Regions from separate parts of the Streptomyces sp. NBC_01166 genome, predicted to be linked through region 2. Evidence: riboswitches for the same ligand, from Rfam matches in the RefSeq annotation. Region 2 holds a riboswitch; each other region holds the start of a gene.

The links. Region 2 has a riboswitch for cyclic di-AMP ahead of OG379_RS28750 (M23 family metallopeptidase). Riboswitches for the same ligand answer to the same signal wherever they lie in the genome.
Region 1: another riboswitch for cyclic di-AMP. It lies ahead of OG379_RS33875 (peptidoglycan DD-metalloendopeptidase family protein); the one in region 2 lies ahead of OG379_RS28750 (M23 family metallopeptidase).
Region 3: another riboswitch for cyclic di-AMP. It lies ahead of OG379_RS29190 (transglycosylase SLT domain-containing protein); the one in region 2 lies ahead of OG379_RS28750 (M23 family metallopeptidase).
Region 4: another riboswitch for cyclic di-AMP. It lies ahead of OG379_RS16225 (transglycosylase family protein); the one in region 2 lies ahead of OG379_RS28750 (M23 family metallopeptidase).

The regions. Positions count from the first base shown of each region.
Region 1 covers NZ_CP108613.1:7,488,995-7,496,737, reverse strand. Annotated here, with positions in the region: gene OG379_RS33880 (SGNH/GDSL hydrolase family protein) at 116-943, opposite strand; gene OG379_RS33875 (peptidoglycan DD-metalloendopeptidase family protein) at 1,120-2,034, opposite strand; cyclic di-AMP (ydaO/yuaA leader) riboswitch at 2,039-2,197, opposite strand; gene OG379_RS33870 (tyrosine-protein phosphatase) at 2,612-3,436, shown strand; gene OG379_RS33865 (DUF6126 family protein) at 3,446-3,619, opposite strand; gene OG379_RS33860 (helix-turn-helix domain-containing protein) at 3,687-4,307, opposite strand; gene OG379_RS33855 (aspartate aminotransferase family protein) at 4,365-5,759, opposite strand; gene dxs (1-deoxy-D-xylulose-5-phosphate synthase) at 5,756-7,666, opposite strand; gene ispG (flavodoxin-dependent (E)-4-hydroxy-3-methylbut-2-enyl-diphosphate synthase) at 7,692-7,743, opposite strand, start outside.
Region 2 covers NZ_CP108613.1:6,237,114-6,244,856, reverse strand. Annotated here, with positions in the region: gene OG379_RS28765 (GNAT family N-acetyltransferase) at 10-2,889, opposite strand; gene OG379_RS28760 (HPr family phosphocarrier protein) at 3,055-3,336, shown strand; gene OG379_RS28755 (GntR family transcriptional regulator) at 3,510-4,208, opposite strand; gene OG379_RS28750 (M23 family metallopeptidase) at 4,428-5,207, opposite strand; cyclic di-AMP (ydaO/yuaA leader) riboswitch at 5,220-5,388, opposite strand; gene OG379_RS28745 (M16 family metallopeptidase) at 5,580-6,962, opposite strand; gene OG379_RS28740 (pitrilysin family protein) at 6,989-7,743, opposite strand, start outside.
Region 3 covers NZ_CP108613.1:6,338,112-6,345,854, reverse strand. Annotated here, with positions in the region: gene OG379_RS29205 (MBL fold metallo-hydrolase) at 1-660, opposite strand, end outside; gene OG379_RS29200 (SIS domain-containing protein) at 1,067-1,960, shown strand; gene OG379_RS29195 (hypothetical protein) at 2,029-2,643, opposite strand; gene OG379_RS29190 (transglycosylase SLT domain-containing protein) at 2,872-3,741, opposite strand; cyclic di-AMP (ydaO/yuaA leader) riboswitch at 3,746-3,931, opposite strand; gene OG379_RS29185 (hypothetical protein) at 4,289-4,519, shown strand; gene OG379_RS29180 (helix-turn-helix transcriptional regulator) at 4,663-5,058, shown strand; gene OG379_RS29175 (flavodoxin family protein) at 5,143-5,595, opposite strand; gene OG379_RS29170 (heavy metal translocating P-type ATPase) at 5,670-7,743, opposite strand, start outside.
Region 4 covers NZ_CP108613.1:3,541,470-3,549,212, reverse strand. Annotated here, with positions in the region: gene OG379_RS16240 (nucleoside triphosphate pyrophosphohydrolase) at 1-951, shown strand, start outside; gene OG379_RS16235 (cytochrome P450) at 948-2,243, shown strand; gene OG379_RS16230 (transglycosylase family protein) at 2,349-3,326, shown strand; cyclic di-AMP (ydaO/yuaA leader) riboswitch at 3,617-3,788, shown strand; gene OG379_RS16225 (transglycosylase family protein) at 3,789-4,481, shown strand; gene eno (phosphopyruvate hydratase) at 4,815-6,101, shown strand; gene OG379_RS16215 (septum formation initiator family protein) at 6,196-6,666, shown strand; gene OG379_RS16210 (DUF501 domain-containing protein) at 6,755-7,300, shown strand; gene OG379_RS16205 (exopolyphosphatase) at 7,335-7,743, shown strand, end outside.

The sequences.
Region 1 (7,743 bases), 1.3 Mb from region 2:
CGGATACCTGCCCGCCCGGTGCGGGTATCCGCATCGGACGGGCTCGTTCCGCCGGGCCCGGCCCGGCGTCCGCTCCCCGTGGCCGGCCCCCGACGACGGGGCAGCGGCCGAGCGGTCAGAGCGGCAGGAGGTCGGGGCGCTTGGCCTCGACGTGATCCCCGGAGGACTCCCCGCGCAGTCGGCGGCCGATCCACGGGACGAGGTATTCGCGCGCCCACTGGATGTCGTCGCGCCGGACCTCGAGCGCTCCGCGCTGTACCTGCGGGGGCCACACCTGGTCGGGGTCGGCCGGCACCTGGAGGCCGAGGACCTGGGCGGCCCGCAGCGCGACGCGGGTGTGTCCCTCCGCCGAGAGGTGCAGCCGGTCGTTGTCCCACGCCCGCCTGTCCTGCACGGACCGCAGGGACCACAGGTCCAGCACCGGGCAGTCGTAGCGGTCGGCGATGGACCGGACATGGGCGGTGTACATGGCGATCTTGCCCCGCAGATGCTTGAGCACGGGGATGCCACGGGTGTCGAAGCCGGTGGTGACCATGACCGTGCCGACCGCCTCCGTCAGGTCGGCGACCGCACGCTCGAAGCGCTCTGCCACATCGTCCGGGTCGGAGCCGGGACGGAGGATGTCGTTGCCGCCGGCGCAGAAGCTCACCAGATCAGGTGCCAGCTGCTTGGCGCGGGGGACCTGTTCCTCGACTATCTGGTCGAGGAGCCGTCCGCGTACGGCGAGATTGGCGTACCGGAAGTTGCCGTGCGTGTCGTCCGCGGGGGCGACCACCGCGCCGGGAACCGGGAGCTGGTCCGCGAGGAGCACCGCGAGCCGGTCGGCCCAGCCGACGAGTGTCCCGCCGGGGCCGGGGTCTCCGACGCCCTCGGTGAAGCTGTCGCCAATCGCTGCGTACGACCCGATGATGCCTCGTTGTTTGTTTCTCGAATCGTCTGCCACAAGGGCTTATCTTGCACCTTCGATTGTGACCTACGCGACCGTAATAAGGGGTTGACGGGTGGTGAGAAAGACCACCCGGTCAGTTTTTGGTAAAGCCGGAATAAGGGGAGGGGCGGTGCGCAAGCGCGCACCGCCCCTCCCCTTCAGCCCGGGATGACACCCTCGGATGGCGTGTCTCAGATGGAGACGCCGTGCGAACGCAGGTAGGCGATCGGGTCGACGTCGGAGCCGTAGCTCGGGCCGGTCCGGACCTCGAAGTGGAGGTGCGGGCCGGTGGAGTTGCCGGTGGTGCCCGAGAGGCCGATCTGCTGGCCGCCGGTGACGGTCTGACCGGCCGAGACCTCGAGCGAGGACAGGTGGGCGTACTGGGAGTACATGCCGTCGCTGTGCTGGATGACGACCTCGTTGCCGTACGAGCCGCTCCAGCCGGCGGAGACCACGGTGCCCGGGCCGATGGACCGGACGCTGGTGCCGGAGGCCGCCTGGAAGTCGGAGCCGGTGTGGTAGCCGCTGGACCAGCTGGCGCCCGAGGCGCGGTACTGGGTGGTGACGTTGGCGTTCTCGACCGGGGTGACCCAGCCGGAGCCGGTGCTCTCCTCCGACGCGCCGGTGTCGGCGGTCTTGGCCGCGGGAGCGGACGTCGCCTCGGCCGGTGCGGCCTTCTTCTCGGCCGGAGCGGCCTTCTTCGCCGCCGACGGGGCGGACTTGGAGGGCGCGGCCTCGGCGGAGCCGGAAGCCTTGGCGCCGAGGGTCAGCTTCATGCCCGGGAGGATCAGGCTGGGGTTCTCGCCGACGACGTCACGGTTGTCCTGGTACAGCTTCTGCCAGCCGCCCTTGATCTTCTGGTCGCCCGCGATCTTCGCCAGGTAGTCGCCGGAGACCACGGAGTAGGTCTTCGGGGCGCTCTTCGCCGAGGCCGGGGCGCTGTGCGCGGAGGCGGACTTGGCGGCCGGCGCGGCCTGCTCGGCGGCGTGTGCGCCGGTGGCGCCGATCAGCGGGAGGGCAAGAACGGCGCCGCCGGTCCCTGCGGCAAGGACGCCTCGGGAGATCGGGCCGGTCTTCGTACGACGGTGCTTGCCTTTTGCGGGCATGGGGATTTCCTCTCCGGCGCCTGCGAGGTGAGCTGTCGGGTTCGGACTGGAGATGCCCGGCCGCGCGGTGCGCGTCTTGACCCCGAGCCGTACCGGATCCCTCCGGCCGGCGGCTTACCTGGTTCCCCCGCTCCTGCCACACGTGAGTCGGTGCGGATTCCGGGCGGCGGCAGGATTAGGCGTTCCGTCCGGATTGACCGTGACCGTAAGCGAGCGGGGACGTCGCGAACAAGCCGTGGATTCCGGACCGGAATCCACGCTTCATTTCCGGCGCGGAATTCCCGTCACACTCCGTGGATTACCGATCTTGGCTTTCCGCACGGCGTCCGGAATACCCCCCGGCACCCTCACCACACACCGTCACGGATATGATCCCGCTCACCTGCCTCACCTCATCTCCCGCACAAGCGGGGCATGTTCTGCTAAATACACCAATACGGACATGACGCGATCTCGTCCGCCCAGGGAGACCAGGACCACGGCAGCCGAGACAGTTGTCCGATGCAGCCATGTCGTATCGTCGCGGGCGTGCCCCCGTCGGCGAGCGGCGCCGACGCCCGACACCCCAGGAGCCCTTGTGACGCAGCTGCCAGAGGTCCCGCCGGTCGGCCCCGAGCCGACGGACATCGACCTGACCGGTGTTCGCAACTTCCGCGACGTCGGCGGGCTTCCGACCGTCGACGGCAGCACCGTGCGGTACGGGCGCCTCTACCGCAGCGGCCACCTCGCCCACGCCACGGAGGCCGACGCCGCCTTCCTCGCCGGGCTCGGGCTGCACACGATCTTCGACTTCCGCAACGCGGCGGACCACAAGCTCGACGGTCTTGACGTGGAGCTGCCCGGCGTCCGGAATGTCAGCATCCCTCTCTCCGACCCGGCGGACGGCGCGGAGTTCTGGCGGCTGGTGCGCGACGGCAACATCCAGCAGCTGCGCTCGATCCTGGCCGACGGCAAGGGGACGGGGCGGATGATCGCCTCGTACCGTTCGATCATCAAGGACCGCACCGCCGAACACAGCCGTGTGCTGCACGCGCTGGCCGAGGACAGCGTGCCGGCGCTGATGCACTGCGCGGCGGGCAAGGACCGGGCCGGCCTCTCGATCGCGATCTCCCTGCTCGCGGTCGGCGTCGAGAAGGAGGCCATCGAGGCCGACTACCTCAAGTCGAACGACGCGCACCGCCGCTACAAGGTGCGCCGCAGCGACACCTCAGCGGTGGGGATGTCCGACGAGGTGATGGAACTGCTCAATCCGCTCTTCGGCGCCCGTGCCGAATACCTCGCCGCGGCGTTCGAGACCATCGACGAGATCTGGGGCAGCACGGACCGGTATCTCCTGGAAGGGCTGAAGATCAGCGCCGAGACCCGCGCGAAGCTGCGTGCCCGACTCGTCGAGGGCGCGTGACGCCGGGCGTCAGCCCTTGCCGGCCACGGTGAAGAGAAGGAAGAGGAAGCCCGCGATGACGTGTCCGGCCACGAGATAGGCGAAGAGCCGGATCACTACGCCGCGGGGCATCCGCCGCTCCTGCGTGTCCTTGCTCTTCGGCCTGCGCGGGGTGAGCGGGTCGTAGTACTCCGAATCGGACATGACAGTCCTCTCTACCGGCCGCTCGGGCCGGGGTGGCGAAGGGGGCGCACGGTACGGGTGTGCGGGTTCAGAGCCGGTGGATCCCGCTGCCCAGGCACAACTCGGCGGCCGGGCTCTGCAGCAGCGTGTGAACGAAGAGCAGTCGCGCCCCGCCGGGGTCGAGAGCCGCGATCCGGTGCGGGGTGAGCGAGTCGAAGTGCGCACTGTCCCCCGGATCGAGGTCGTGCACGGTCTCGCCGAGCACGACCCGCAGCCTGCCGTCGAGGACGTAGAGCCACTCCTCGCCGGGGTGGACGCGCACGAGGTCGTCCTCCACGCCGTACGGGACACGGACGTGCAGCGCCTGCATGGCGCGGCCCGGCCCGCCCGCCTGCCGGTAGAGCCAGCCGCCCGGCTCGTTCGAGCGGGGCGTGCCGGCGGGCGGGCCGCCGCGGACGATCGCGTCACGTTCGGGCGGCATCTCACCCAGGAGCTCGGAGACGGTCGTACCGTAGACCCGGGCGAGGCCGAGCAGCATCGGCAGCGAAGGCTGCCTCCGGCCCGTTTCGAGCCGGGAGAGGTGGGCCGGGGAGAGCCCCGCCCGTCCCGCCGCGCTCTCCAGGGTGAGGCCGCGATTGCGGCGCAGGTCGCGTAGGCGTGGCGCGACCCCCGGGAGCTCGTCGGCCACCCCTCCGTCAGGAGGATTCATGCCTCCATTGGGCCAGGATTTATCCTCTGAGGCAAATAATTTGCCTCAGAGGCAACATCAGCGGTTGACCACGGCCTGTTTCACCAGTGTCCTGCCGAAGTCCCACATCAGCCCGCCCCCGCTGTGTGCGTCGTCCATGACGGCGGTGAAGGCGGTGACGAAACGGTCGACCTCCGGCTCCCCGATGACCAGCGGCGGAATCAGCTTGATCACCTCCAGGTGATCACCGGAGACCTGGGTGAGGATCCGGTGCTTCTGGAGCAGCGGCACGACCACCATCTGGGCGAAGAGCCCCTTGCGGGCGGCCTGCAGCATCGCCCAGCGGCTGCGGAGCTTGAGGGAGGACGGCCGGCCGAACTCGATGCCGATCATCAGGCCCCGGCCGCGCACCTCGTGCATCAGCTCGTAACGGCCGACCAGAGCGGCTAGCCGCTCGCGCAGCAGATCACCGGTGCGGCGGGCGTTCGCGACGGTCTCCTCCTGCTCCATCACCGCGAGGACGGCGAGCCCGGCCGCCATTGCCTGGGCGTTGGAGCCGAAGCTGGCGGAGTGGACGAGGACCCGGTCCATCGAGGAGTAGACGCGCTTGAAGATCCAGTCCTTGCCGAGCGTCGCCCCGACCGGGACATAGCCGCCGGAGAGCGCCTTGGCGACACAGAGCAGGTCGGGTTCGACGCCCTCCTCGTGCTGGTACGCGTAGAAGTCACCGGTCCTGCCGAGCCCGGTCTGCACCTCGTCGGCGATGAGCACGGCCTTGTGCCGGTGAAGCAGATCCTGTGCCTCGCGCAGGAAGCCGGGCGGTGAGGCGTGGACGCCCTTGCCCTGGATCGGCTCCACGACCAGCCCGGCCACGTCGCCGCGCTTCAGCTCGCGCCGCAGCGCGTCGAGGTCGCCGAGCGCGATGGCCGTGTCCGGCAGCAGGGGCGCGAATCCGTCGCGGAAGCCCTTCTCACCGTTGACGGAGAGCGAGCCGGTGGTCAGTCCGTGGAAAGCGTGGTCGCAGTAGAGGATCCGCGGCTTGCCGGTGGCGTACCGGGCGAACTTCAGCGCGGTCTCGACCGCCTCCGTACCGCTGTTGCCGAAGAACACCCTGTCGAGGTGCGGGCTGTGCGCCAGCAGCTTCTCGGCCAGCAGTCCGGGCAGCGGCTGGCAGTCGAAGCGGGTGAGGTCGGCCAGCGAGGCGTCCAGGACGTCGTGGAGCGCCTTGCGTACGACCGGATGGTGCCTGCCCAGCCCCATCACACCGAAGCCGGCGAGCATGTCGAGGTAGTCGTTGCCCTCCGCGTCCCAGAAGTGCGCACCCTCGGCCCGCTCGTAGACCTTGTCGAAACCGAGGGTGTGGAGCATCCGCGGCAGCTGGTGGTTGAGGTGCCGGGTGTGGAGCTCGTAGCGTTCGGCCCCCCGTTCCGCGAGGAGCCGCGTCAGATCGAAGCCCGGCTGTTCGTCCTTCATGCCCCGTTCTCCTTCGGCATGTTCCGCTCTCGCACGGTCGTGCGGCGCTCCAGCACCGCGCTGATGCGTCCGGCGATCTCCACCGGAGTGAGCCCGATCTCGGCGAGTACCTCACCACGCCCGGCGTGAGCCAGGAACTGCTCGGGGATGCCGAACGTCCGCAGCGGTACGTCGACGCCCGCGTCCCGCAGTGCCTGTCCGACGGCCCAGCCGACCCCGCCCGACCGGCTGTTGTCCTCGACGACCGCCACCAGCCGGTGCTGCGCGGCGAGCGCGGGCAGCTGCTCGTCGACCGGTTTGACCCAGCGCGGGTCGACGACCGTGCAGCGGATTCCGGATCCGGCGAGCAGGTCGGCGGCCTGCAGACAGACCGGGGCGAGCACGCCGACGGCCACCAGCAGGACGTCCGGGTCGGGGGCCCTGTGCAGGACGTCCATCCCGCCGATCCTCCCGACGGCCGCGACGGGCTCCCCCACCGACTCCTTGGGGAACCGCACCACCGTGGGCGCGTCGTCGACGTCGAGGGCCTCGCGCAGCTCCTCACGGAGCCGGTCGGCGTCGCGTGGGGCCGCGATCCGCAGACCCGGGACGACCTGGAGCACGGACATGTCCCACATGCCGTTGTGCGAGGGGCCGTCGACCCCCGTGACACCGGCCCGGTCCAGCACGAAGGTCACCCCGCAGCGGTGGAGGGCGACGTCCATCAGCAGCTGGTCGAAGGCCCGGTTGAGGAAGGTCGCGTAGACGGCGACGACCGGGTGCAGACCTCCGGTGGCCAGCCCGGCGGCGGAGACCGCCGCATGCTGTTCGGCGATCCCGACGTCCCAGATCCGGTCGGGGAACTTCTCCGCGAAGCGGGTCAGCCCGACCGGATGCAGCATCGCCGCGGTGATCGCGACGACGTCCGGGCGCTCGGCCCCGATCTCCGCGATCTCGTCGCCGAACACCGACGTCCAGGAAGGCGCGGCGGGCACGACGAGTGGTTCGCAGGTCAGCGGGTCCATCCTGCCGACCGTGTGGAACCGGTCGGCGTCGTCGGCCAGGGCGGGCGCGAAGCCACGGCCCTTCTCGGTGATGCAGTGCACCAGCACCGGGCCGTGGAAACGCTTGGCCCGGTGCAGTGCGGACTCGACCGCCGCCGTGTCGTGTCCGTCGACCGGGCCGACGTACTTGAGGCCCAGGTCCTCGAACATGCCCTGCGGTGCGAAGGTGTCCTTGAAGCCCTTCTTCGCACCGTGCAGCGACCCGTACAGCGACTGTCCGATGACCGGCGTCTGCTGGAGCACCTCCTTGCCCCAGGACAGGAAGCGCTCGTAGCCGTCGGTGGTGCGGAGGGTGGCGAGGTGGTCGGCGAGCCCGCCGATGGTGGGAGAGTAGGAGCGCTCGTTGTCGTTCACGACGATGATCAGCGGGCGGTTCCTGGCCGCGGCGATGTTGTTGAGCGCCTCCCAGGCCATTCCGCCGGTGAGGGCCCCGTCACCGATGACCGCCACGACATGACGCCCGCGCTCCAGTACCTCGTCGGCCTTGGCGAGGCCGTCGGCCCAGCCGAGCACGGTGGAGGCGTGGGAGTTCTCGATGACGTCGTGCTCGGACTCCTCGCGGGAGGGGTAGCCGGAGAGGCCGCCCTTGCTCCGCAGCTTGGAGAAGTCCTGCCGCCCGGTCAGCAGTTTGTGCACGTAGCTCTGGTGCCCTGTGTCCCACAGGATCCGGTCCACCGGTGAGTCGAAGACCCGGTGCAGGGCGATGGTGAGTTCGACCACGCCGAGGTTGGGGCCGAGATGACCGCCCGTCCTCGTCACCGCCCGGATGAGGAACGCCCTGATCTCCTCGGCGAGTTCACCGAGTTCCGGTCGGCTCAGTGCCTTGAGATCCTGCGGCCCCTTGATGGATTCCAGCATCGTCACGCCCGGGCCCCTCTCTCTGCTCCTGCTATCGGCTCACGGTCACGGCGGGAGCCCCGCCGGGTGCCCCCGCTTCCTCC
Region 2 (7,743 bases):
CGTGGGCGTTCAGTAGCTGGGGAGCCGACGGGGGCCGAGGTCGCTGCGGGCGGGGGGCGGGGCGAGCCGGACGCTCGCTCCGAGCACCGTCAGGCCGTGCGTGGCGACGACGACGGGTTCCAGGGCGACCGAGACCACCTCGGGGTGGTCGTCGACCAGCCGGGACACCCGCAGCAGGAGCTCTTCGAGCGCCGCGGTGTCCGCCGGAGCGGCACCACGCCAGCCGAACAGGACCGGAGCCGCCTTGATGGAGCGGATCAGCTCCGCCGCGTCGCGGTCGGTGGCGGGGACGAGACGGTGAGCCGTGTCGCCCAGGAGCTCGGAGGGTGCGCCGGCCAGGCCGAAGGAGAGGACGGCACCGGCGGCAGCGTCGATGGCCGCCCTGACGACGGTGTCGACACCCCTGGGCGCCATGGCCTGGACGACGGGCCTGAGTTCGGCGGGCGTGCCCAGCAGATCGGTCAGTTCGTCGTACGCCCGGCGCAGCGCGTCCTCGCCGGCGAGATCGAGCCGGACACCACCGAGGTCGGCGCGGTGCCGGAGATGGGGGGCGGTGGTCTTGAGGGCCACCGGGTAGCCGATCTTCTCGGCGGCGGCGACGGCTGCCTCCCGATCGGGGGCGGGGAGCGCCGGCCGTACCGTGACGCCGTAGCGCGCGAGCAGCTCACGGGCCTCGTCATGGGTCAGCGGACGGCCGCGCGGGTCGGGGCTCGGACCGAGCAGCGTCTCGATCAGCGCGGCGGTCCCGTGCTCGTCGATGGTGTCGTCCAGGAATTCGGGCACCCTGCCGGGGGCGGCCGCCTGGCGCCGCCACTGCGCGTACCTCACCGCCTCGGCGAGCGCGCGTACGGCTCGCTCGGCGGCGGGGTAGGCGGGGATGCGCCCGGCGGAGGAGCCGCCCGCACTCGTGTCGGTCGCGGTCGGCGCTGCTGCGCCCGCCTCCGCCCGGGGGGCGGGGGCGGGCGGGCTCGGGGCTGCCGCGGGGCCGGCCGGCCGCCGGGTCCCGCGCGGGGCGGCCGTGCTCGCGGCGGCGGCGAGGGCCTGCGCCAGTCCGCCCATCTCCACGTGCACCACGGCCACGGGCTTGGCGGGGCCGTCGGCCGCCGCCTCGCGCAGGGCGGCGGCCAGGACCTCGCCGTCACCGGTCTCCGCCTCGCCGTTCTCCCCCACCCAGGGGATCGCGGTCACGATCACGGCGTCGCACGTCCGGTCGGCGAGGGCCTCGGCCAGCGCGTCACGGAAGTCCTGCGGGCTCGCCACCGTGGTGAGGTCGCGGGGCGGGCGTGGGCGGAGCCCTTCCGCCATGCAGGCGTCGTAGGTGAGGAGGCCGAGCGACTCCGAGTTGCCCAGGATCGCCACGCGGGGGCCGTCCGGCAGGGGCTGGCCGGCGAGGAGGATGCCGACGTCGACCATCTCCGTCACGGTGTCGACGCGGATCACGCCCGCCTGACGCATCAGCGCGGAGACCGTCGCGTCGGGGATACGGCTGACGGGCACCGCGTGGCCCGGCGGATTGGACCCGCTGTGCCGGGCGCCCTTCACCACGACCACCGGCTTCACGGCGGCCGTCCGGCGGGCGAGCCGGGTGAACTTGCGCGGGTTGCCCAGTGATTCGAGGTACAGCAGGGCGACATCGGTGTCCTGGTCCTCGTACCAGTACTGGAGGAAGTCGTTGCCGGAGACATCGGCGCGGTTGCCCGCGGAGATGAAGGCCGACAGCCCGGCGCCCCTGCGGTGCAGACCGGACAGGACGGCGATGCCGATGGCGCCCGACTGGGTGAAGAGCCCGATGCGCCCGGCCTTGGGCGACTCGGGGGCGAGGGAGGCGTTGAGGCGGACCGTGCCGGACGTGTTGATGATGCCGAACGCGTTCGGGCCGATGATCCGCATGCCGTAGGAGCGTGCCTGCCGGACCAGTTCCCGCTGCCGTTCCCGGCCTTCGGTGCCTCGCTCGGCGTAACCGGCGGAGAGGACCACGAGTCCCTGGACGCCGTTCTCGCCGCAGTCGGCCACGACCTCGGGCACCCGGTCGGCCGGAACGGCGACGACCGCGAGATCGACCCGCTCGCCGATCTCGCCCACCGAGCGGTGCGCGGGCACCCCGTCGACCGTTCCCGTACCGGCGGCGAAGGAGGTGTTCACGGCGTACGTGCGCCCGGTGAAGCCCGAGCCCAGGAGGTTGCGCAGGACGGTCCGGCCCACACCGCCGGGCGCGCGGCCGACGCCGATGACCGCGACGGAACCGGGGGCCAGCAGGCGCTGCACGGAGCGCGCCTCGGCCCGCTGCTCACGGGCGCGCTGGACGGCGAGGGACTCGGCCGTGGGTTCCAGATCGAGGGTGAGGTGGACGGAACCGTCCTCGAAGCTGCGCTGCTGGGTGAAGCCGGCGTCCCGGAACACCTTGATCATCTTGTTGTTGGCGGGCAGCACCTCTGCGGCGAAACGGCGGATCCCCCGCTCCCTGGCCACCGCCGCGATGTGTTCGAGGAGGGCGGACGCCACGCCGCGGCCCTGGTGGGCGTCCTGCACGAGGAAGGCGACCTCCGCCTCGTCGGCGGGGGCCGAGGCGGGCCTGCCCTGCTCGTTGATCCGGTCGAAGCGGACGGTGGCGATGAACTCGCCGCCGATCGTGACGGCCAGTCCCACCCGGTCGACGTAGTCGTGATGGGTGAAGCGGTGCACGTCTCGGGCGGAGAGACGCGGATACGGGGCGAAGAAGCGGTAGTACTTCGATTCGTCGGACACCTGCTCGTAGAAGCTGACCAGCCGCTCGGCGTCGTCCGTGGTGATGGGCCTGATCCGCGCGGTGCCACCGTCGCGGAGCACCACGTCCGCCTCCCAGTGGTCGGGGTACGCGTGATGCGGACTCTGCTCCGGAGTGGGCTCCATGGGCAAAGCCTACGGCTCGTGGCACCGGTAGCGGCGGGATCCGGGCAAGGGCACGCTGGGGGTGCCGGCGGACGGCGGACAGGCCGGTGACGGTGCCGGGCACGGCAGCGCGCACTGCATGAGAGACTGGTCTAGACAACCCATTGTTACGTGAAGGGCAGAACCATGGCTGAGCGCCGCGTCAACGTCGGTTGGGCCGAGGGCCTGCACGCCCGCCCCGCTTCCATCTTCGTCCGTGCCGCCACGGCCTCCGGCGTCCCCGTGACGATCTCCAAGGCCGACGGCAACCCGGTGAACGCCGCCTCCATGCTCGCGGTGCTCGGCCTGGGCGCCCAGGGCGGCGAGGAGATCGTGCTCGCATCCGAGGCGGACAACGCCGAGGCCGCCCTGGACCGTCTGGCCAAGCTGGTCGCCGAGGGGCTCGAGGAGCTCCCGGAGACCGTCTGATTCCGGTCACTTCGAACCGGAATTTTTTCTGCGGAAAAGCCGCGGCACCCCCGACCGGGAGCCGCGGCTTTCCTGTTTCCCGAAGCGGAGCGGGCAGAGCTCCGGAAAGCATGGATCAGGGCAGCAAAAAGAAAGCCCTCCGATAATTACTCTCTTTGTATACGGCGCAATTGTTAATGACGGACTCCCGCGATGTTTACGGGGTGTTGCGAAGTCCTCACCCGGGCCTGGCCGGGCGCGTGCCCAGGCGCGCGCCGCAGCCGGTGGGCCGCTGTCGCCCGCTCGGCGTGCTGGACGGCGAGCGCCCTGGCCCGCTCGGTGTCACGGCGGGCAACGGCGTCGACCAGAGCGCCGTGCTCGGCCCAGGAGTCCGCGGGGCGGACCGGCTGCTCGACCGCGTACATCCAGGCGATCTTGTGCCGGAGCTGGGTGAGCAGCGCGATCAGCGCGGGGCTCCCCGAGGCCTGCGCCAGCGTCTCGTGGAACCAGCCCCCGAGGGAGCGCAGGTCCTCCCCCTCGCCCCGGCGCACCCGCTCCTGGCCCAGTCTGACCAGACCGCGGAGCACCTTGAGATGCGCCTCGGTGCGGCGCTGCGCCGCACGTGCGGCCCCGAGGGGCTCCAGGAGCATACGTATCTCCAGGAGATCGGCCGCCTCCTGCTCGGTGGGCTCGGCGACACAGGCACCCGCATGCCGGCGGGTGACGACGAACCCTTCGGACTCCAGGGTGCGCAGCGCCTCGCGTACGGGGACGCGGGAGACGCCGTAGCGACGCGCGAGCACCTCTTCGGTGAGGCGGCTGCCGCGTTCGAAGACACCGGAGACGATGTCGTCACGGATTGCCGTGCATACCGAATGCGCGGGAATGCGCATGTCCGAACCTCCGCCTTAATCCCCGCGAAACGCGGCCGATCGACGCCTGTTCTGTGACTCTATTGCAACCGGCCGGAATTTCCGATGGCGGGGTGGAATCCATGGATATCTTTTGGCCAGGGAGCACTTCCGCGGGGCTTCGGCACGCGTCGCCCCGGGACACGGCGAAGGCCCCGGCGGTGCCGGGGCCTTCGTCGGAGATCGCGGTGCGGCGCGGGGTCAGACCTGGACGCCGTGGGCGCGGAGGTAGGCGACGGGGTCCATGTCCGAGCCGTACTCGGGGGTGGTCCGGGCCTCGAAGTGAAGGTGCGGCCCGGTGGAGTTGCCGGTCGAGCCGGAGAGACCGATCTGCTCGCCGGAGCCGACGCTCTGGCCGACGGAGACGCCGATCGAGGAGAGGTGGCCGTACTGGGTGTACGTGCCGTCCTTCATCCTGAGCACGATGTTGTTGCCGTAGGCGCCGCCCCAGCCGGCCTCGACGACCGTACCGGCGCCGACCGCGACGACGGAGGTGCCGGACGCGGCCTGGAAGTCCACGCCGGAGTGGGAGCCGGAGGACCAGAGCGCGCCACCGGACTTGTAACCGGTGGTGACGTGGGAACCGGCGACGGGGAGGTGGAAGGCGTTGAGCCGGGCGCGCTCGGCGGCGCGGGCGGCGCGCGCCTTCTCCTCACGGGCCTCCTTGGCGCGGGCTTCCGCCTTGCGCTTGGCCTCGGCCTTCGCCTTCGCTTCGGCCGCGGCCTTCGCGGCGACGTCGGCCTGGTGCTTCTGGGCCTTCGCCTGAGCCTCGATCTGGGCGGCGAGGGTGGTGTCGAGGGCGACCGTCTGGGTCAGGCCGGTGCCGCCCGCGGCGACCTCGGAGTCCGCGGCGAGGGCCGGGGAGGCCGTGGCACCGAGTACGCCGGTGGTGGCCAGGGCGGCGACGCCGGCGACCTTGGCGCTCTTGCGCGTCAGGCGGCTCGGGGCACGGTGCTTCCCGGTGGCACGGATGAACGCCATGGAGGGGCTGGTCCTTTCCTTCCTTCTCGCCTACCGGGTTAGCTGACGGGTTCGGAGCAGGAAGGTCTCCTACGGCCCCCTGCGCCTCCGACGAGGTACAGGGATCCGATTCACCCCAGGGACTACATGGGTCCCCGGCTCCCCAGGCTCGCGCCTGACGGGGACTCGGCGATGGCTGTCCGGCGCCGCGGGCGCGGCAGTCGTCCGGCGGACAGCCGCGCCGACGCTAGATCGGGGGACTTTCCCCCGCCAAACGGAAAGGGCCTTTTGTCGCACATCCCACAGGATGTATCGCAATCTTCTCCGCAATACGGACACATGACAGAACCCCGGCGGGAGTGCAGCCGCCGGGGTCCGTCATGTCCGGTTCTGTCAGCCGCTGACGACCGACACCTCACCGATACCGAGCGCCTCCACGGGCTCCTTGATCTGAGCGGCGTCCCCGACCAGGACGGTGACCAACCGGTCGACCGGGAACGCGTTGACCACGGCGGCGGTCGCCTCGACCGTGCCGGTGTCGGCCAGGCGTGCGTACAGCTTCGCCTGGTAGTCGTCCGGGAGGTGCTGCTCCACCTGGTCGGCCAGGGTGCCCGCGACGGACGCCGCCGTCTCGTACTTGAGCGGGGCGACGCCCACGAGGTTCTGCACGGCGGTCTCCCGCTCGGCGTCGGTGAGCCCCTCGGCCGCGAGGGTGCGCAGGACCTTCCAGAGGTCGTCCAGCGCGGGCCCGGTGGACTCGGTGTCGACGGAGCCGCTGATGGCGAGCATCGCGGCACCCGCCGCCCCGGACGAGGAGTCGGGCGCCGTCGAGCGCAGCACCTGTCCGAAGGCCCGGACGCCGTAGGTGTAGCCCTTCTCCTCACGCAGCACACGGTCCAGCCGGGAGGTCAGGGTGCCTCCCAGGCAGTACGTGCCGAGGACCTGGGCGGGCCACACGCTGTCGTGCCGGTCCGCGCCGATCCGGCCGATCAGCAGCTGCGTCTGCACGGCTCCCGGGCGGTCCACGATGACCACACGGCCGGTGTCGTCCGCGGTGATCGGGGGCACGGGCCGGGCCTGGCCCGCATTGCCCGACCAGTCGCCGACGGTGTCGGAGAGCAGCGCGTCCAGGTCCACGTCGGTGAGGTCGCCGACGACGACCGCCGTCGCCGTGGACGGGCGGACATGGGCGTCGTAGAAGGCGCGTACGGCGGCGGCGTCGATCCGCCGGACCGTCTCCTCGGTGCCCTGGCGCGGGCGCGACATCCGTGCGGTGGCGGGGAAGAGCTCCTTGGAGAGCTGCTTGGCCGCGCGCCGGGCCGGGTTGGCCTGCTCGTGCGGGATCTCGTCGAGGCGGTTGCCCACCAGGCGCTCGATCTCGCTCTCCGCGAAGGCCGGGGCCCGCAGGGCCTCCGCGACCAGGCCGAGGGCCTTGGTCAGCCGGGAGACCGGTACCTCCAGGGAGACGCGGACACCCGGGTGGTCCGCGTGGGCGTCCAGCGTGGCGCCGCACCGCTCCAGCTCGGCGGCGAACTCCTCCGCGGAGTGCTTGTCCGTGCCCTCGGACAGCGCGCGCGCCATGATCGTGGCCACACCGTCCAGGCCCTCGGGCTCCGCGTCCAGCGGGGCGTCGAGGAAGATCTCCACGGCGACGACCTGCTGGCCGGGCCGGTGGCAGCGCAGCACGGTCAGCCCGTTGGGCAGGGCGCCGCGCTCGGGCGCGGGGAAGGCCCAGGGCCTGGCCTCGCCGGCGGTCGGCTGCGGGTGGTACTCCATCGCTACTCCAGTCACGGCGGCGTCGGTCACTTGTCGGCCCCTTCGGGCGCGTCGGTGCCCTCGGTCTCGTCGGCCGGTTCGACCGGCTCATAGACCAGGACCGCACGGTTGTCGGGGCGCAGGTGCGCCCGGGCGGCTGCCTTGACCTCGTCGGCCGTCACGTCGAGCACACGGCCCACCGCGGTCAGGGCGAGCTGCGGGTCGCCGAACAGGACCGCGTACCGGCACAGTTCGTCCGCGCGGCCGGCGACCGTGCCGAGACGGTCGAGCCACTCGCGCTCCAACTGCGCCTGGGCGCGCTCCATCTCCTCCGGCGTGGGGCCCTCCTCGGCGAAGCGGGCCAGCTCCTCGTCGACGGCCGCCTCGATCTGCGGCACCTCGACGCCACCGGACGTCTTGACGTCCAGCCAGCCGAGCGACGGCGCGCCGGCCAGCCTGAGCAGCCCGAATCCCGCGGCCACCGCCGTACGGTCGCGGCGCACCAGCCGGTTGTGCAGACGGGACGACTCGCCGCCGCCGAGCACGGTCAGCGCCAGGTCCGCGGCGTCGCACTCCCGGGTGCCGTCGTGCGGCAGCCGGTAGGCGGCCATCAGCGCACGCGCGGGGACCTCCTCCTGGACCACTTCGCGCAGCTGCTCGCCGATGATGCCCGGCAGCGTGCCGTCACGCGGGGGCTGCTTGCCGTCGTGGGACGGGATGGAGCCGAAGTACTTCTCGATCCAGGCGAGCGTCTGCTCCGGGTCGATGTCCCCGACCACGGAGAGCACCGCGTTGTTCGGCG
Region 3 (7,743 bases), 100 kb from region 2:
GCGTTCGCAGGCGTCGATCACGTTGTCCAGCGGCCCCGCCCAGTGCACCGGGTGGTCCCCGGGCTGCTGGGAGGTGGAGGAGAAGATGACGTCCCCGCTGAACACGGCGCGCTGCGCGGGCAGATACACGATCAGGTCGCCCCCGGTGTGCGCGGGCGGCAGGGACGACACCTGGACCGTGTGCTCCCCCAGGGTCAGTTCGAGCTCACCGGTGAAGTAGGTCGTCGGAGACACCTCGTCGGTGGCGGACCAGTCGAAGACGCCGAAGTGACGGCGGAGATAAGCGCCGAGGGGAGTGGAGGGATCACTTCCGGCCACCAGGGCGTGCTGCTGCTGCGGGGTGGGGTCGTAATGGATGTGCTCCCGGGCCTCGCGGGTCGCGATGATCTCCGCGTCCGGAAGCACCCCGGCGCCCCAGAAGTGGTCGCCGTTGGCGTGGGTGACGATCACACGGTCGACGCCCACCCCGTCGGGCAGCCGTTTCTGGCTCTCCACCAGGAACTGACCGGCCATCATCGTGTCGTACGGGGTGTCGATCCACAGCCCCCCGCGCGGAGACACGAGCAGGCCACAGTTGGCCAGGCCCCAGCCCCGCTGCGGCGGCAGCCAGGCGTACAGACCCCTGCCGAGGTCCACGACTTCCCCACCCGTGATCGACATGGGCTGATTATGCCGACCGCATTCCGGCCGCGCGTTCGAACTCGGCCAACGTGCGTGCCCGATGACGTGAAATCGCCCCTCACCGGAGCCACCCGCCGCCGCCCCGTGACCGTCCGGGGTTGTCGAGAAACAGCCCCACGGGGCATTTTCCACCTGATGTACGGGATGTCGGCAGCGGAGTTCGCGCCATGCGACCGATACCCACACAGCCTCGACGGAACCGGATCGAGTCGGCTACCCACCGAGCATGGCCGAAAACCGACCCCGCTCGGGTTACGGAGGCGTGAACACTTTGCTTGTTCTTGCTCGATTGACCCATGTAATATGCAGAATTGAACAAGCGGGCGTCGATTTCACACACCCCCGTCCCACCAGGTGCGAGAAGCAGTGGAAGCGGAGTGCGGACATGTCGCATGTCGAGACCGAGACAGCCGGCCAGCCCGAGTGCTGGCGCCGTGCCGCGGAGGTCGCTGCCGACCGGAAGGCGGCCCTGCCCGCCGCCGGTGAGCGCATCGCCGTCGTCGGCTGCGGAACGTCGTATTACATGGCGCAGGCGTACGCCTCGCTCCGCGAGGCTTCCGGACAGGGCGAGTCCGACGCCTACGCCGCCTCGGAGTTCCCGTTCGGGCGCACGTACGACCGGGTCGTCGCGCTGACGCGGTCGGGGACGACCACGGAGATCCTCGGCCTGCTGAACCGACTGCGGGGCGCCACCCGGACCGTCGCCGTCACCGCGGACCCGCGGACCCCGGTGATGACCGCGGCCGACGATGTGGTGGTCCTCGACTTCGCCGACGAACGGTCCGTGGTCCAGACGAGGTTCGCGACGACCGCGCTGACGCTGTTCCGCGCCCATCTCGGGCTGCACACCGAGGACGTCGTACGGGACGCGGAGACCGCGCTGGCGGAGCCGCTGCCCGAAGGGCTCCTGGAATGCGACCAGTTCAGCTTCCTGGGGCAGGGGTGGACAGTGGGGATCGCCAACGAGGCGGCGCTCAAGATGAAGGAGGCGTCCCTGTCCTGGACGGAGTCGTATCCGGCGATGGAGTACCGCCACGGCCCCATCAGCATCGCCACGGCCGGGACGGCGACCTGGATGTTCGGCGCCGCTCCGGAGGGGCTGCGGGAGCAGGTGCTGGCGACCGGGGCCCGCTGGGTGGAGAGCGGACTGGACCCGCTGGCCGACCTGGTCCGGGTCCAGCGGCTGGCGATCGCCCGAGCGGCGGCCCGTGGCCTCGACCCCGACCTGCCGCGCCATCTGACCCGGTCGGTGGTGCTCGGCACGGCTCCGGGAGCCTGACGGCTCCACGGCGTGCCTGAGCACCGGGCCGGCCGTCCGGCCCGGTGCTCAGGCATGCCCCGAAGAGGTCAGGCCTCTTCGAAGTAAGCGTCCAGCGCCTCGTCGAGCTCCGCCGTCCACCCCTTGAGGTCGCCCCGGGATCCGGCCTCGACCTCGGCGTTGAACCACCGGCGGCTCGACAGGTGGACCGTCACGGTGAACCGGCGCCCGAAGCGGCCGGTCTTGACCTCGACCGCACCGATCTCGGCCCAGTCGAACTCCGCCTCCTGGTCGTCGAGGCGGAAGCGAACGCCGTCCGCGTCCACCCTGATGGATCCGCGCCGGTCGCTGACCTCGAAGACGGGGCCGTCCTCATCGACGGCGCTCCTGCCGGCGGGCACGGGCTCGGCCTCCGGGGCCGTCCCGCCGGCCGGGGCCTCGTCGTCACCCCCGGCCGTGTCGTCGGAGGCCTTGTCGTCCACGGCGGCGTCCTCGGGGGCGGCCGCGGACTCGTCCGGGGCCCCGTCGGCGAGCGCGTCCGCAGTCCCGGTCTCCCGGGTCTCCTGGGCCTCCTCGGGCTCCTGGGGCGCCGCCTTCTCCGCCTCCGTCCGCGCGGGGACAGGGGCCGTCAGGCCAGGGATGTACGCCGGGTCTGTCCCTGCGGCGAACTCGGGCTTGGTGTTCGAATCTATGCGCTGCTCCACGGCGGGCAGTATGGACGACGAACCTGTACGAAACCAGTCACCCGCACCCCGCCCGGCCTGTCGGCGACACCTCGGCCGTCGTGATGCCGACGGCGCGGGGGCCTCCGGAGCCGATCGGCCCGCCGAAAACGGACGACGGGTGGTGCGGGTTCCGCCGAACCCGCACCACCCGTCACTACTGTCCCTCTGTCACACGCCCGTGCGGCAGCGGTCCCGCCTGGGCGAGGCTCAGTAGGCCCCGAAGACGTTGTCGATGGAGCCGTACCTGTCCGCGGCGTAGTTGCACGCGGCCGTGATGTTGGCGACCGGGTCGTAGCTGTCCATCGACGTACCGGGCACGTGGTAGGCCTGGAAGGTCGGGTCGATGACCTGGAGCAGACCCTTGGACGGCACGCCGTTGATCGCGTTGATGTCCCAGTTGTTGATGGCCTGGGGGTTGCCCGCGGACTCGCGGATGATGTTCCGGTGGATGCCCTCGTAGCTGCCGGGGATGCCGTGCTCGGCCATGACGGCGAGCGACTCCTTGATCCAGCCGTCGAGGTCGTTCGTGTACGAGACCGGCTCGGCGGCCGGAGCGGCCTCGGCGGCGGCAGGTGCGCCTTCCGCGGCGGTGGGGGTGCTCGTGCGCTCCGACCGGTCGGCGCGGTCGGCGCCCTCAGAGGCACGGTCGGACGAGGCGGAGGCCTTGGATTCGGCCTTCCCACCCTTGTCCGCCGACTTGTTCTCGGCCTTGCCGCCGATGGTCAGCTTCAGACCGGGGTGAATCAGGTCGGGGTTTCCGCCGACAGCCTTCTCGTTGTTCTCGTACAGGGCCTTCCAGCCACCGTTCACGGAATGCTCGCGTGCGATCTTCGCAAGGGTGTCACCCAAGATCACGGAATAGGTGGTGGACTTGGACTTCTGCGCGGCAATTCCCTTGCCGGACGCGGCAGTCGACGTCGCAGCCTTTTCCACGGCGGCCGGCTGGGCCGGGGCCGCGAAGGCTCCGGTCGCACCGATCACAGGGAGGGCCAGGACGGCTCCGCCCGTGCTCACGGCGATGATGCCGCGGGTGAGCGAACTGGTCCTGGAACGACGGTGCTTACCGTTTTCGGGCATGCTGAATTCCTCTCCGTCGCCTGCGAAGTGAGCTGTCGGGTTCGGGCTGGAGATGCCCGGCCGCATGCGAATGCGACTTCACCCCGAGCCGCTCCGGAAACCGGATCGGCGCTTACTTGGGTCCCCCGCTCCTGCCGTACGAGAAGTGGTCGGGTAACCGGACGGCGGCAGGATTCGGCGTTCCGCCCGGAGTGATGGTGACCGTAGGCGAGAAATAGGGAAAGGAACAAGCCTGGCGCGATGATCACAATTCATTCGCAAGATCAATTCTCGGGAATTCATGTAATCCACCCCACATCGCGTCGCCCATTTCTCTTGGCGCAGAAGGGAACCGACTACCGCACCCCTGCGTCCGGGACCCATGAAGTGACCCTGGTCACGGAGTCCGATTCGGGCGTTTTGCGCCCGCGCGAAGGCCCCAGGTCACACGAAATGGCCTTTTATGGATTACAGGATTAATTCCAAAAAACTACCTCAAATCGGGCATACGACTCACAGCTGAGGCTCAGGCGCATACCGAGGGCGCCCGCGTGGAACCGATCCGCCTATGACTGAAAGCCCTCTCGCCTCGGCGCCCCGGATCACCGTCCTGCCCGTCCAGCCCGGCCATCCCCCCTTCCGGATCGTGGAGATCGACGGAGAGGTGATCGGGAGTGCGACGGCGATGACGGATGTGCTGATCGCCGCCGCGGCGGCCGGCATTCCGGTCCACGACCTCGACGACCCGGCCGTCATCCGCTGGGTGGGCGGCGGCAAGCTCACCTGGAGGCCGCACTGAGACGGGGCGGGCGGGGGGCGTCGACTCAGGCGCCCGGCGGAAGCCCGCAGGTCGCGCAACGGACCTGAGAAGGATTCGCAGATGCGAGGCTGACTTCATGAGTACCTTGCAAATGCAAGCCGTTGAGCCATATCGTGCAGCACATGCAGACCTATACCATTGGGCAGGCGGCACGTCTTCTCGGCGTGAGCCCGGACACCGCCCGCCGCTGGGCGGACGCGGGCCGGGTAGCGACCCATCGCGACGAGGGCGGGCGCCGCCTCATCGACGGCCGTGATCTGGCCGCGTTCTCGATCGAGGTCGGTCAGGCCTCCCCCGGCGAGGAAGAGGTCCCCTACACCTCGGCCCGCAACGCCTTCCCCGGCATCGTCACCGCGGTGAAGCTGGGCGACGTAGCGGCACAGGTCGAGATCCAGGCCGGCCCGCACCGCCTCGTCTCGCTGCTCACCCGGGAAGCCGTGGAGGAACTGGGACTCGAGGTCGGCATGCAGGCCACGGCCCGCGTGAAGTCGACCAGCGTGCACATCGACCGCACCTGACGCGGCATCTGCCGTCCGGGTACGGCGGCATGCCCAGGAGGTGCCGGCCCGGGTGGTGCGAGGGTGACCGTAGCCGGGAGTCTGTCAGCCCATCAGTCCGGCGGCGAGTGTCGCCCCCAGTTCCCAGCACGCTTCCGTGTCGGCCTTGCCCGGCTCACCGGTGACAGTCACGGCGTCGGCCGTACGCCGCCATCCGAGGCCCGTGGTGATCGTCTCGATGCCCCGTACGGCGCCGGTGACGTCGTTGCCGCCGTGCACGTAGTAGCCGAAGGGCCGGCCCTTCGTCCCGTCCAGGCACGGGTAGTAGACCTGGTCGAAGAAGTGTTTCAAGGCGCCGGACATGTACCCGAGGTTCGCCGGGGTGCCGAGGAGGTAGCCGTCGGCCGCGAGCACGTCGGAGGCCGTGGCGGAGAGCGCCGCCCGTCGCACGACCCGGACGCCTTCGATGTCCTCCGTCGTCGCGCCGGAGAGCACCGCCTCGAACAGCGCCTGGCAGTTGGGCGAGGGGGTGTGATGCACGATCAGCAGAGTGGCCACGCCTTGAACCTACCCGCTCACCGATTCCCGCGCCCCCGTCGAGGGACGCGGGTCCGCGGGGCGCGGACGTCCTCTCAGCCGGCGGCGCGGAAGCCGCGCAGCCGGAGGCTGTTGCCGACGACGAAGACCGACGAGAACGCCATGGCCGCACCGGCGATCATGGGGTTGAGCAGGCCGGCGGCGGCGAGCGGGAGGGCCGCCACGTTGTAGGCGAAGGCCCAGAACAGGTTCGAGCGGATCGTGCCCAGCGTCCTGCGGGAGAGCCGGATCGCGTCGGCGGCCACCCGCAGGTCCCCGCGTACGAGAGTCAGGTCGCCGGCCTCGATGGCGGCGTCCGTGCCCGTCCCCATGGACAGGCCCAGGTCCGCCTGGGCGAGCGCGGCCGCGTCGTTGACCCCGTCGCCGACCATGGCGACGCTGCGTCCCTCCGCCTGGAGCCTCTTGACGACCTCGACCTTGTCCTGCGGCATCACCTCGGCGATGACCTCGTCGATGCCGACCTCGGCCGCGACGGCTGTGGCGACCGCCTTGTTGTCACCGGTCAGCAGGACGGGGGTCAGCCCGAGGCCGCGCAGCCGCCGGACCGCTTCGGCGCTGGTCTCCTTGACGGCGTCGGCGACTTCCAGGACCGCACGCGCCTCGCCGTCCCAGGCCACCGCGATCACGGTCCGCCCGTCCTGCTCGGCCAGGTCCTTGGCCTTCCTGAGCTCCTCGGGAAGTTCGATCGACCAGTCGGCCAGCAGCTTCTCCCGGCCGACGAGGACCGCACGGCCCTCGACGACGCCCTGCACACCGAGGCCGGGGACGTTGGTGAAGCCCTCGGGCGTGGGCAGCGCGCCCACGGTCCCGGCGGCGCCCTCGGCGACGGCCCGGGCGATCGGGTGTTCGGAGGAGTGCTCCAGTGCGCCCCCGAGGCGCAGCACTTCGGCCTCGTCCGTGGAGGCGGCCGCGTGGACCTTCAGCAGCGTCATGCGGCCCGTGGTGACGGTGCCCGTCTTGTCGAGGAGGATCGTGTCGGCCCTGCGGGTGTTCTCCAGGACCTCCGGTCCCTTGATCAGGATGCCGAGCTGGGCCCCGCGGCCGGTGCCGACGAGCAGGGCGGTGGGTGTGGCCAGGCCCAGTGCGCAGGGGCAGGCGATGATCAGTACGGATACGGCCGCCGTGAAGGCCGCGGTGAGTGCCGCACCCGAGCCGAGCCAGAAACCGAGCGTGGCGAGCGCCAGCCCGATGACGACCGGCACGAAGACCGCGGAGATCCTGTCGGCAAGGCGCTGCGCGGAGGCCTTGCCGCTCTGGGCCTCTTCCACGAGCGTGGCCATCCGGGCCAGCTGGGTGTCGGCGCCGACCCTGGTGGCCTCGACGACCAGGCGGCCGCCGGCGTTGAGGGTCGCCCCGGTGACGGAGTCACCTGTGGAGACCTCGACGGGCACCGACTCGCCGGTCAGCATCGAGACGTCGACCGCCGAGGAGCCCTCGACGACGGTCCCGTCCGTGGCGATCTTCTCGCCGGGGCGGACCAGGAAGCGGTCCCCCACGTGCAGACCGGCCGTGGGCAGGGTGATCTCACGGCCCTCGCGCAGCACGGTGACTTCCTTTGCGCCCAGCTCCATGAGCGCCTTGAGGGCGGCGCCCGCCTTGCGCTTCGAGCGGGCCTCGAAATACCGGCCGGCCAGGATGAAGGCCGTCACTCCGGCGGCGGCCTCCAGGTAGATGTTCCCCGCTCCGTCGCCGCGGCTGATCGTGAATTCGAATGGATGCGTCATGCCCGGCATCCCGGCGGTTCCGAAGAAGAGCGCCCACAGCGACCAGAGGAACGCCGCCGATGTGCCGACCGAGATCAGGGTGTCCATGGTGGCCGCACCGTGACGGGCGTTGGTCCAGGCCGCACGGTGGAAGGGCCAGGCCGCGTAGGTGACGACCGGGGCGGCCAGCGTGAGGGAGAGCCACTGCCAGTACTCGAACTGGAGGGCCGGGATCATCGCCATCGCGACGACCGGCGCGGCGAGCAGCACCGCGGTGACGAGCCGCTGGCGCAAGGACCGCAGCTCGCCGTCGGCGCGCTCGTCCTCGCCCCGGCCGGCGGCGGGCTCGCCGGAGCCGCCGGGCTCGGGGAGGGGTGGGGCCGGGCGCCGGGCTGTGTAGCCGGTG
Region 4 (7,743 bases), 2.7 Mb from region 2:
ACCGCCAGCCACCGGGTCGCCCCCGGTCTGCTGTCCTGGCCCGCCTGGCAGACGCTGCACGCGGCGGACCGCGTGCTGTGCGCCGAGCCCGGACATCCGCAGCTGCCGTATCTGCGGGAGGCGGGGGTGGCCGTGGAACACACCGCACCCTCGGCCGAGGAGCTGGTGGACGACTGTGCCGGCGGCCGGACCGTCGTGGTGCTGGTGGGCGGCGAGGGGAACCAGCCGCTCACCGACGGCCTGGCCCGGCTCGGCGGCTCGGGCCGGGTACAGATGCCGGACCTGGAACTGCTGCCCGGTTCGTACGACCTGCCCGGCGCGCGGCTCCTGGACCTGGTCCAGGTCATGGACCGGGTCCGGCTCGAATGCCCGTGGACCTCGCAGAAGACGCACGAGGGCCTCGCGAAGTACGCCATCGAGGAGGCGTACGAACTGGTCGAGGCCATCGAGGACGGCGACCGCGAGGAGCTGCGCGAGGAGCTCGGCGACGTCCTGCTCCAGGTCGTCTTCCACGCCCGGATCGCGCAGGAGGACCAGGAGGAGCCGTTCGGCATCGACGATGTCGCGGCCACGATCGTCGAGAAGCTGATCCACCGTCATCCGCATGTGTTCGGCGACGAGACCGCCGAGACCCCGGAGGACGTCCACGCGCACTGGCTCCGTACGAAGGCGATCGAGAAGCAGCGCGAGTCGGTCACCGACGGGGTGCCGCTCGGCCAGCCCGGCCTGGCGCTGGCCGCCAAGCTCGGCAGCAGGGTCCGGGCCGCGGGCCTCGACGCCGCACTCCCCGAGGGCGACGGGATCGGCTACCGGCTGCTCGCTCTCGCCGTGGAGGCCGAACAGGACGGCACCGACCCGGAGGCCGCCCTGCGGGCCGCCGCCCGCGCCTACCGGAACGCGATCCGGGCGGCTGAAGGTCTCGGAGCCGCTCCGGATGGCGTGGAGGAGTGAACGACAGCCCCGGGACGGCCCCCACGCCCGACGCAGCGCCCGAACTCTTCACCTGGGAGTTCGCCACCGACCCGTACCCCGCCTACGCCTGGCTCCGCGAGCACAGCCCCGTGCACCGCACGAAGCTGCCCAGCGGTGTCGAGGCCTGGCTGGTGACCCGCTACGCCGACGCCCGGCAGGCGCTCGCCGACACCCGGCTCTCCAAGAACCCCGCCCACCACGCGGGCTCCGCGAACGCCAAGGGGAAGACGGGCATCCCCGGGGAGCGCAAGGCGGAGCTGATGACGCACCTGCTGAACATCGACCCCCCGGACCACACCCGGCTGCGCCGGCTCGTGTCCAAGGCGTTCACTCCGCGCCGGGTCGCGGAGTTCGCGCCGCGCGTGCAGGAGCTGACGGACCGCCTCATCGACACCTTCATCGAGGAGGGGAAGGCGGACCTCATCCATGACTTCGCGTTCCCTCTGCCGATCTATGCGATCTGCGACCTGCTGGGCGTGCCCCGGGAGGACCAGGACGACTTCCGCGACTGGGCGGGCATGATGATCCGGCACGGCGGCGGACCGCGCGGCGGTGTGGCCAGGTCGGTCAAGAAGATGCGCGGCTATCTCGCCGAACTCATCCACCGCAAGAGGGAGAATCCCGGCGACGACCTGATCTCCGGGCTGATCCGGGCGAGCGACCACGGCGAGCACCTCAGCGAGAACGAGGCGGCGGCGATGGCGTTCATCCTGCTCTTCGCCGGCTTCGAGACGACCGTGAACCTCATCGGCAACGGCACCTACGCACTCCTGCGCAACCCGTCCCAGCGCGAGCGCCTGGAACGCTCGCTGGCGGCCGGGGAGACGGACCTGCTCGCCACGGGCATCGAGGAGCTGCTGCGCTACGACGGCCCGGTGGAGCTCGCGACATGGCGTTACGCCACCGAACCCGTGACGCTGGGAGGGCAGGACATCGCGGCGGGGGACCCGGTCCTCGTGGTGCTGGCCGCCGCCGACCGGGACCCGGAGCGGTTCCAGGATGCGGACACCCTGGATCTCGCGCGCAGTGACAATCAGCACCTCGGATACGGGCACGGCATCCACTACTGCCTGGGGGCGCCGCTGGCCCGGCTGGAGGGCCAGGTGGCGCTGGCGACCCTGCTGCGGCGCCTTCCCGACCTGCGGCTTGCCGCGGAACCTGCCGATTTGCGCTGGCGCGGCGGGCTCATCATGCGTGGACTGCGCACGCTTCCCGTCGAGTTCGGTCCGGGGCATCCGCCGGAAAAAAGTGACAGCCTGTCAACTCTGTGACTTTCACGTGATCTCCGCTGCATCGACTTGTGACACACGTTCGAGTACGGCTAGGTTCACCGTTCGACTCACCCGTCACACGTCAGTCACACGGAAGGCAATCCCATGGGCTCCGCGACCGGCAGACACCGTCGCCCTCGTCAGGCACCCGCCATCGTCGTCGCCGCAGGCGTCACCGGGTCGGCCATCGCCATCCCGCTGCTCAGCGCGGGCGGCGCGCAGGCCGCCGACGCGTCGACCTGGGACCGGGTCGCCGAGTGCGAGAGCGGTGGCATGTGGAGTGCCGACCTCGGCAACGGCTACTACGGCGGCCTGCAGCTCTCGGAGGACACCTGGTCGGCCTACGGTGGCACGGCGTACGCGGCGCGCGCCGACCTCGCCAGCCGCTCGCAGCAGATAGCGGTCGCGGAGAAGATCCTGGATGACAAGGGACCGCAGGCGTGGGCCAGCTGCTCGGTGATCTCCGGGCTCTCCCTGGACGAGGGGCTGCCCGGCGTCGACCCGGGCAGCGAGGAGTCCGCCGAGCCCTCGGCCGAGCCCTCGGATTCCGCGACGCCGTCCGAAACGCCTTCCTCCGACGCGACCGGCCCGGCGGACAGCTCGGACGACGCCGGCGGCCCGGACGACTCCGACGCGAAGGGCGAGGCGGGTCAGGACGCGTCGGACGGCAAGGCGGACGAGGGTGGCGACGACGGCACGACGCCGTCCGCGACTCCGTCCCCCGAGGCCTCCGGGACGTCCGGCGCCCCGAAGGACGACACGGCGACGGGTGGCAAGCACCGAGGCACGCCGGCCCCCGAGGCGAGCGCCAGGCCGGGCCAGGACGACGGGCGTGATTCCGGCCGTCACGCCTCGCGCGGTGAATCCGACGCGCGTCAGGGCGCGGAGGGGACGTACACCGTCCGCGAGGGCGACAACCTCTGGGCGATCGCCGACGCGCAGGAGCTTCCCGGCGGCTGGACCGCGCTCTACGCGGCCAACGAGGACGAGCTGGGCTCCGACCCGGACCTGATCCTTCCCGGCCAGACCCTGGACCTCGGGGCGGACGCGGCGGGCAGCCGGGCGGAGACCGCCGCCAACTGATCAAAAGCGTGAAAACACCCCGAAAGCGGGGGTAGTTCAGAGGCCTATGTCCACTTATGCGTAAGTGAGACATGGGTCTCTTTGCTTCAACTGGTGCGCGCTGTCCGCCCGCTCCGTCCATATTGGCTCCGACCTGCGAAAACGCTCCTCCGCGTGGAGCCGTTACGGGCTGATCACCCGTTATGTCCATCTTTGAATGTGGGGGTTGCGTGTGTTTACGGTCGGAGCCGCTCGCACCGCGGGCACCTTCGACCGTCACGCCGAATCCTGCCGTCGGCCGAAGGGAACCGACGCGTAAAGCGCCGTAGGCAGGAGCGGGGGACCCAGGTAAGCGCCGGACCCGGCCGTCGGAAGACGGGTGGAGACACGGCTAGGGGTGAAGTCGTCCGAAAGTGAGGGCGACCGGGCAACTCACAGGCCCGAACCCGACAGCTCACCTCGTAGGCGTCGGTGAGGAGAACCATGCTGCTTTCCAGCAAGGGCAAGCACCGCCGCCCGTCCAAGGCCGTCCGTGTCGCGACCCTCGCCGGTGTCGCCGGTGCCGCCGTCGCCGTGCCGCTGATGGGCGCGACCGGCGCCTCCGCCGCCTCCGTCGACACCTGGGACGCCGTCGCCCAGTGCGAGTCGGGTGGCAACTGGTCCATCAACACCGGCAACGGCTACTACGGCGGCCTGCAGTTCTCGCAGTCCAGCTGGGCGGCCGCCGGCGGCACCCAGTACGCCTCCCGCGCCGACCTGGCCACCAAGGACCAGCAGATAGCCGCCGCCGAGAAGCTCCTCGACCTTCAGGGTCCGGGCGCCTGGGCCTGCGCCGGCGCCGGTGGTCTGACGAACGACGGTGTGGACCCGGGTGTCGACACCGGCTCCGGCAAGAACGGCGACACGGCCCCGCAGGCCGCGCCCGAGCGCAAGGCCGAGCAGCCCACCACGCGCAGCGAGAAGCGCACGGTCCCCGAGAAGACCGTCACCACCCCCACCGGCGAGAAGGTCGAGAAGGGTGACGGCGAGTACAAGGTGAAGACCGGCGACACCCTCAGCAAGATCGCCGACGCGCAGAAGGTCAAGGGCGGCTGGCAGAAGCTGTTCAAGCTGAACGACGACATCGTCGACAAGGCCGACCTGATCTTCCCGGGTCAGCAGCTTCACCTGAAGTAGTCGGAACCCGAAGCAGTCGGTAGTAACCCGGGGTCTTCCTCCTGCCCCGGAGCCCGGCCCGGCGCGCAGACCCCCCGCGCGCCGGGCCGGGGCCGTGTCCGGACCCTCCGGCGGGGTGCGGACTCGGGCTCGCCGTAGGGGGTGCGTGTTCAACTGTTGTGGTTACTCGTCAGTAGAATTCTGCAGCTTTGCCCGGAATGCAGGCCCTTGGGTCCTTTTTCGTCCCAGGGGACGGGCGTACGGCCGACGGAGCGCGCCGAGCCGGTTAGGCTCGTGGCGCAAGGCCACAGTGACCCTGCACAACCAGTGTCAGATCCCAGAAGGAGATGCCTCGTGCCGTCCATCGACGTCGTCGTAGCCAGGGAAATCCTCGACTCCCGGGGCAACCCCACGGTCGAGGTCGAGGTTGGCCTCGACGACGGCAGCACGGGACGTGCTGCTGTTCCGTCCGGCGCCTCCACCGGTGCGTTCGAGGCCATTGAGCTTCGCGACGGTGACCCCAACCGCTACCAGGGCAAGGGCGTCGAGAAGGCCGTCCTCGCCGTGATCGAGCAGATCGGCCCGGAGCTCGTCGGTTACGACGCCACCGAGCAGCGCCTCATCGACCAGGCGATGTTCGACCTGGACGCGACCGAGAACAAGGGCTCCCTCGGCGCCAACGCCATCCTCGGTGTCTCGCTGGCCGTGGCGCACGCCGCGTCCGAGGCATCCGACCTCCCGCTGTTCCGCTACCTCGGCGGCCCGAACGCGCACCTGCTGCCCGTTCCGATGATGAACATCCTGAACGGCGGCTCGCACGCCGACTCCAACGTGGACATCCAGGAGTTCATGATCGCGCCGATCGGCGCCGAGTCCTTCTCCGAGGCCCTGCGCTGGGGTGCGGAGATCTACCACACCCTGAAGAAGGTCCTGAAGACCAAGGGCCTGTCCACCGGTCTCGGTGACGAGGGCGGCTTCGCCCCCAACCTCGAGTCCAACCGCGCCGCCCTCGACCTCATCCTCGAGGCCGTCAAGGAGGCCGGTTACGTCCCGGGCCGCGACATCGCGCTCGCGCTCGACGTCGCCGCGTCCGAGTTCTACAAGGACGGCGTCTACGAGTTCGAGGGCAAGTCCCGCTCGGCCGCCGAGATGACCGAGTACTACGAGGAGCTCGTCTCCGCGTACCCGCTGGTCTCCATCGAGGACCCGCTGTACGAGGACGACTGGGCGGGCTGGAAGGTCATCACCGACAAGCTCGGCTCCAAGGTGCAGATCGTCGGCGACGACCTGTTCGTCACCAACCCCGAGCGCCTCGCCCGCGGCATCGAGGAGGGCTCGGCCAACGCCCTGCTCGTCAAGGTCAACCAGATCGGTTCGCTGACCGAGACCCTGGACGCCGTGGAGCTGGCCCAGCGCAACGGCTTCAAGTGCATGATGTCCCACCGCTCCGGTGAGACCGAGGACGTCACCATCGCCGACCTCGCCGTCGCCGTGAACTGCGGCCAGATCAAGACCGGTGCCCCGGCCCGCTCGGACCGCGTCGCCAAGTACAACCAGCTGCTGCGCATCGAGGAGATCCTCGACGACGCCGCTGTGTACGCCGGACGTTCGGCGTTCCCGCGGTTCCGCTTCGAGGGCTGACAGCCCGAGTCCGGAGCACCAGCCTCCGTCCGTCCCCGCATCCGGTCCCGTACCGTGTGCGGGGACGGACGTGCGTAACGGGGAGGCGTGAGACATGGCCGGGAAGGACCGCGACCGGTTCTCCACCGCGACCAGGCTGCGACTGCTCGGTGAGCAGACGGCGGCCCGCGTCTACCGGTCCCAGAACCGCCGCCAGGCCCGCCGCTCCAGGCTCACCGGGCGGGCCGCGTTCCTGGCGCTGATCGTCTGCTCCCTGGTGGTCGCCCTCGCGTATCCCATGCGGCAGTACATCTCCCAGCGCGACCAGATCGCCGACCAGGAGAGGCTCTCGCGAGAGGCGCACCAGCGGACCGAGGAGCTGCGTGACGAGAAGGCGCGGCTCAAGGACGACGCGTACATCCGCCGTCTCGCGCGCCAGCACCTGCACTACGTGCTGCCCGGCGAGACCGGTTATACGGTGGTCGACCCGGACGCGGCCGAGGTGCGCCGGGGTGAGCCGGGGGCGACGGGGCGGCCCTGGCACTCGAACCTCTGGGACGGCGTCGACAGCGCGGACCGCGAATGACCCCGTCCCGGCGCCGGGTTCCGTACCCGCGCCGCGTCTTCTCCCCGTACCGATTCATACAGTCCGACCGATGACATTCAAGGCAGGCATGGACACGCCCCCTCCGCAGACCGAATCCACCACGCCCACCGCCGCGGACATCGCCGCGTTCGAGCTCCAGCTCGGCCGGCCGCCGCGCGGGCTGCGCGCCATCGCGCACCGCTGCCCCTGCGGTAACCCGGACGTGGTCGAGACACAGCCCCGTCTGGAGGACGGCACGCCGTTCCCGACGACGTATTACCTGACCTGTCCGCGTGCCGCGTCGGCGATCGGCACGCTGGAGGCCAACGGGGTCATGAAGGAGATGACCGAGCGGCTCACCACGGACCCGGAGCTGGCCGCCGCCTACCGTGCCGCGCACGAGGACTACATCGCGCGCCGCGACGCCATCGAGGTCCTGGAGGGCTTCCCGAGCGCGGGCGGCATGCCGGACCGGGTGAAGTGCCTGCACGTCCTGGTCGGCCACTCGCTGGCGGCGGGCCCCGGGGTCAACCCGCTGGGCGACGAGGCGATCGCGATGCTGCCGGAGTGGTGGGCGAAGGGGCCGTGCGTCACGCCGTGCGGTTCCGACGACGCCGGGCCCGACGTTTCCTGATCCGCCGCGGTACACGTACAACCACAGGAGCCCCATGACCCGCGTTGCCGCCATCGACTGCGGTACCAACTCCATCCGGCTGCTCGTCGCCGACGTGGACCCCGCCACCGGAGAGTTCACCGAGCTCGACCGCCGGATGCGGATCGTCCGGCTCGGCCAGGGAGTCGACCGGACCGGCCGGCTGGCCCCCGAGGCGCTGGAGCGCACCTTCGACGCCTGCCGCGAGTACGCGGACGCGGTCAAGGAGCTCGGCGCCGAGCGGATCCGGTTCGTCGCCACGTCCGCCTCCCGCGACGCGGAGAACAGCGACACGTTCGTCCGCGGCGTCCTGGACATCCTGGGGGTCGAGCCGGAGGTCGTCACGGGGGACGAGGAGGCGCAGCTCTCCTTCGACGGCGCCACCAAGGAACTGGTGGGCAGCGACCACCTGGAGAAGCCCTATC